DNA from 2 places in the Tateyamaria sp. LSS28 genome. Region 2 is predicted to be linked to the other one. Evidence: riboswitches for the same ligand, from Rfam matches in the RefSeq annotation. Region 2 holds a riboswitch; the other holds the start of a gene.
What was found. A riboswitch is a leader RNA that binds a small molecule or an ion and turns the genes downstream of it on or off. The one in region 2 is predicted to bind cobalamin.

Region 1 (2,461 bases), on a different contig from region 2:
TTCACATCGTTCGAAATTGCAGCCTGTGGCGGGGCATCGAAGGTGACAGTACGGTCACAGCTTTGCACCGTGGTTTGTGCAAATGCGCCCGTGGCGCACAGGATAGTGGTGAGGGTGGTGAGTGTGAATTTCATTGGGGGCCCTATGTCGGCAAATGGAATGAAAAATGTTTGGTATCGCTTGGGTTCAGCCGCTCGCGCCGCGCATCGACACGGAATGCGGATGACACCTGTGCTTCGGTCAGCACCTGATCGGGAGGGCCAAAGCCCTTGGTGTGGCCATTCTCAAGAAGCAGGATGGCGTCACAGGTCTGCGCGGCCATGTTCAGGTCGTGCAGCGAGACGATGATCGTCAGGTCGAGTTGGCGGATCAGGGCCAGCACTTCGAGTTGGTGGCGAATATCCAGGTGATTGGTCGGCTCATCGAGCACCAGGACCTGCGGTTCCTGCGCCAGTGCACGGGCCACCATAACCCGCTGCCGTTCTCCACCTGACAGTGTTGCCACGTCCCGATCCACGAAATCCTGAAGGTGCAACTGCTTGATCGTGCTTGCGACGATGTCAGCATCTCGTGCGCCGCTGGCGGAAAACCCGGCGCGGTGCGGTGTGCGACCCAGTGTCACGACCTCGCGCACTGTCAGTCCAAAGGAAGAGGCCTGTTCCTGCAACACCGCCGCCACACGTTGAGCTGCCAGACGGGGGGGGATGGACCAGATGTCTTCGCCCGCGATGCGAATTTGCCCGGCCGAAAGGCGGTAGTAGCGGTAGATCATCCGCAACAGTGTGGATTTGCCAGCCCCGTTTGGCCCAACGACGCCCAACACCTGTCCGGCTTCGACGCAAAAGCTGGTCGGTTTTAGCAGGGGGGCCGTGGCCCGCTGCGGTGTCCAGCTGATATTCTCAGCAACAACGTCCGCTGCGCTCATGACGCGCGCACGTCGCTGTCTTCCAGCGCGATGATGGCAGCGGGCACGCGCGCCAGTGTCGATGTGCGCAGTTTTCCGGGGCGGTTTACGGATGAACACCAGCCGTCGTCTATCCGTGTGTACTGCTGCGCAAATGCCACGAGGTCGTCTATGTCTGTGTCCGCTTCGATATCCCCAAACAGGTACGTGGCCTTGCGGGTGCCGTGATAGGCAACGGTGCAGGGGCGATCGCATCCGGCCATGCAGGCCACGCCAGAGATTTCAAACTCGTCCGTGATGCTGTCGCCCGCCGCGGCAATCGCAGCGCGCAATTTTGCAATCAGTTCATAGCCGGGTCGGCAATTGCTGCCCTTGTGCCGACAGGATGTACATATCGTGATCTTCTGTGGTGGTTGGCCCATGTCGCCCTCCGCGATAGTTCGAGGCGTACGGCAGACATGTCACTTTTGGCGGGTCGTTCCGCAAAAACCATCATGGCTTCCTGTCCGGACGCCCCGTCCGGGTTGAAGTTACATCAATGATGGCAGGTCTCCTGACTTGCGGGTCCGGGCTTGCCCGATCCTTCCCGAACGCGTGCGTTCAGTGGTGATCATCGGGGTCGCTCACCGCTCACAGTTGCGGGGGCAGTTACGGATTTGGCGCCAATTGGCATCCTCACCGTATTCCCTTTTCATCCCGGGTAGCCGTCGGCATCCGGGAACCATCACCGAAAACGATCTGCTAGAAACAGGGGCGCGTCAAGCGGGAAAGATCGAGGGGATACGCGGATATCGGCGTTGTCGTGCGGGGCCGTGGTCGCAATCAAAAAAGGCGCCCGTGCGGGGCGCCTTTTTGACTTACGATGCAGTGCGGGTCAGAGATATTTGCCCATCTCGACCGCTGTATCACCCATGCGGTTCGAGAAACCCCATTCGTTGTCATACCAGCTCAGGATACGGACCATGTTGCCATCCATGACCTTGGTCTGGTCGGTGGCAAAGATCGACGAGTGCGGATCGTGGTTGAAGTCCATTGACACCAGTTTGGCGTCCGTTACGCCCAGCACACCTTTCAGTGGACCAGCGGCGGCGGCTTCGGTCATGGCTGCGTTAATCTGCTCAACGGTCACGTCGCCATTCACCTCAACCGTGAGGTCGACACAGGATACGTTCGGTGTGGGGACGCGGATCGCCACACCGTCCAACTTGCCGTTCAGTTCCGGCATGACCAGACCAACGGCCTTGGCTGCCCCGGTCGAGGTGGGGATCATCGACAGCGCCGCTGCACGGGCGCGGTAGAGGTCCTTGTGCATCGTGTCCAGCGTCGGCTGGTCGCCGGTATAGCTGTGCACGGTGGTCATGAAGCCACGCTTGATCCCGAACTGGTCGTGCAGGACCTTTGCCACGGGCGTCAGGCAGTTGGTCGTGCACGAGGCGTTCGACACAACCACATCGTCGCCCGACAGGGCGTCGTGGTTTACACCGTATACAATGGTTTTGTCGGCATTCTTGCCGGGGGCCGAGATCAGCACGCGGCTGCTGCCATTCTCCAAATGTG
Region 2 (2,461 bases):
TGCTGCCCTTCTCTCCGCTGGCCGATGAAGCACCCGTGCCAGATGCCGATCTGGTCTGGTTGCCCGGCGGATACCCCGAATTGCATGGTGGCACACTGGCGGCGGCCCACACGTTCCTTTCAGGATTGTGCAAGCACGCCAAGACCAAGCCGGTTCACGGTGAGTGTGGTGGTTATATGGTTCTGGGTGCCGGTCTGACCGACAAGGACGGCACGCGGCACGAGATGGCAGGTCTGTTTGGCCTTGAAACCAGCTTTGAAAAGCGGAAGTTCCACTTGGGCTACCGCCGCGCGGTGCTGGACGCGCCCATGCCTGGCTTTGCCGCCGGTGCAGCGCTGCGCGGGCACGAGTTTCACTATACAACAATCCTTGACGAACCCGATGAGCCCTTGGCCCAAGTGTCTGATGCGGACGGCAACCCGGTGCCTGAGACCGGGTCGCGGCGTGGCCATGTCACCGGCACGTTCTTTCACCTGATCACCGGGGAAACGGCATGACCGGGTTTGTCAGCTTTGTGGGATCCGGTCCCGGCGACCCCGAGCTTTTGACGCTCAAGGCCGTGGATCGGCTGAAGCGCGCGGATGCTGTGCTGTTCGATGACCTGAGTGCGGGTCCCATCCTCGGCCATGCGCGCAGCGGTGCAGACCTTGTGGGTGTGGGCAAACGGGCCGGACGCCCATCGCCCAAGCAGCACCATGTCAGCCAGTTGCTTGTTGATTATGCGACCGAGGGGCAGCGCATCGTCCGGCTGAAATCCGGCGATGGCGGCACGTTCGGGCGGTTGGAAGAAGAAACAGAGGCTCTGAAGGCCGCAGGCATCCCATTCGAGATCATTCCCGGTGTGCCGTCAGCCTGTGCGGCTGCGGCGGCAGCAGGCATTCCGCTGACCCGGCGGCTGACAGCGCGTAGAGTTCAATTTGTCACCGGCCACGATGTGCGCGGCGCCTTGCCCGAGGACCTGAACATGGCGGCCCTTGCCGACGCGCAGGCCACAACGGTTGTGTTCATGGGTCAGCGCACCTTTCCCAATTTTGCGGAGATGTTGATGCAGGCTGGGCTGCCCGCTGATACACCCGCGCTTCTGGCCGAGGGTGTGTCCACCGACGCGCAGAAGCTGCACCGCACAACGGTTTCGGAACTGGCCGAGGAACTGGGCCGGGGTGTTAGTGATGCCCCTGCCCTGATCCTGTACGGCGCGCTTGCGGAAAGCTGAGCGCGCCCTTTCCGCGTCGTCAAATGCCGCTTCCGGACTTGTCCCGCTGGGGAATCATTGTAAACGTGGATTGACGATGGTGGCCCCGAAAGGGGTCTGAAAAGGGAACCGGGTGAAAGTCCCGGACTGCCCCCGCAACTGTGACCGGCGAGCGGCCCGGCATGAACCACTGGCCCCAAGATGGGGTTGGGAAGGTCCGGCCCCGCAGCGACCCGGCAGTCAGGAGACCTGCCATCGACAAATGAAACTTGCCGGGTCACCGGCCATAATGCCGCCGGGGTTGGTGGCGAGGAGACAGAGAGATGCATATCGAACCGGGCGTCGTGGATGGCGCGAAAATGGCACTGGCCTACGGCACTGCCGCAGCTGCCGCGGGCTATTCCTTCAAACTGGCCGCCGAGGACCTGAAACAGCACAGCGTGCCGTCCTTCATTTTGCGCGCCGTAATGGCGACCGTGGGCACGTTCGTGTTCTTCGAAGTGCTGCCGCATTTCGCTGTTGGCGTCTCTGAGGTGCATTTCATCCTTGGCACAACCCTGTTCCTGCTGCTCGGCCCTGCCGCCGCTGCCTTCGGCCTCGTGTTCGGCCTGCTGATGCAGGGCACGTTCTTTGCCCCGTCCGACATGCCCATGTTCTTTGTCAACATGACCACCCTGCTGTTCCCGCTGTTCGCTGTACACGCGCTGGCCAAGCGCATTGTACCGAACGCCACGGCCTATGTGGATCTCGACTATGCCCAAGTGCTGAAGATGTCCGCCGTGTACCAAGGTGGTGTTGTGGCCTGGGTCGCGTTCTGGGCGATCTACGGCCAAGGCGTCGGTGCCGAGAACATCCAATCTGTACTGGCCTTCGGTGGTGCCTATCTGCTGGTCATCCTGATCGAGCCCATCGCCGATCTAGCCGTTCTGGCGGGCGCCAAGGCGCTGCGCGGCACGCAAGGCAGTGGCATCTTCACCAACCGACTGCATGACGCGGCTTGATCCCGCAACATAGGAATAAGGAAGGGGCCGCCACCGCGCGGCCCTTTTTACACCATGACCCAGCTTTTCTTGATTGGCATCGGCACCGGAAATCCCGATCACCTGACGGGAGAGGCCCGGCGCGTGATGGCCGAGGCCGATCTGTTTTTAATTCCGCACAAGGGGGACGGCAAATCCGATCTGGCCGATCTGCGGACACAGATCATTGCCGATCTGCGCGATGACGCGCCTATCGCTCTCTTTGACATGCCTGTTCGGGATGACAGCC

Region 1: linked by a shared signal. The riboswitch ahead of AC53L6_RS17210 (DUF1636 family protein) and the one ahead of AC53L6_RS15250 (energy-coupling factor ABC transporter permease) in region 2 are both predicted to bind cobalamin.

Annotation. Positions count from the first base shown of each region.
Region 1 is NZ_JCAPFI010000005.1:312,981-315,441, forward strand. Features, by position in the region: gene AC53L6_RS17200 (ABC transporter substrate-binding protein) at 1-134, opposite strand, end outside; gene AC53L6_RS17205 (ABC transporter ATP-binding protein) at 143-925, opposite strand; gene AC53L6_RS17210 (DUF1636 family protein) at 922-1,326, opposite strand; cobalamin riboswitch at 1,431-1,645, opposite strand; gene gap (type I glyceraldehyde-3-phosphate dehydrogenase) at 1,779-2,461, opposite strand, start outside.
Region 2 is NZ_JCAPFI010000004.1:552,720-555,180, reverse strand. Features, by position in the region: gene AC53L6_RS15260 (cobyrinic acid a,c-diamide synthase CobB) at 1-497, shown strand, start outside; gene cobA (uroporphyrinogen-III C-methyltransferase) at 494-1,213, shown strand; cobalamin riboswitch at 1,274-1,463, shown strand; gene AC53L6_RS15250 (energy-coupling factor ABC transporter permease) at 1,516-2,193, shown strand; gene cobF (precorrin-6A synthase (deacetylating)) at 2,248-2,461, shown strand, end outside.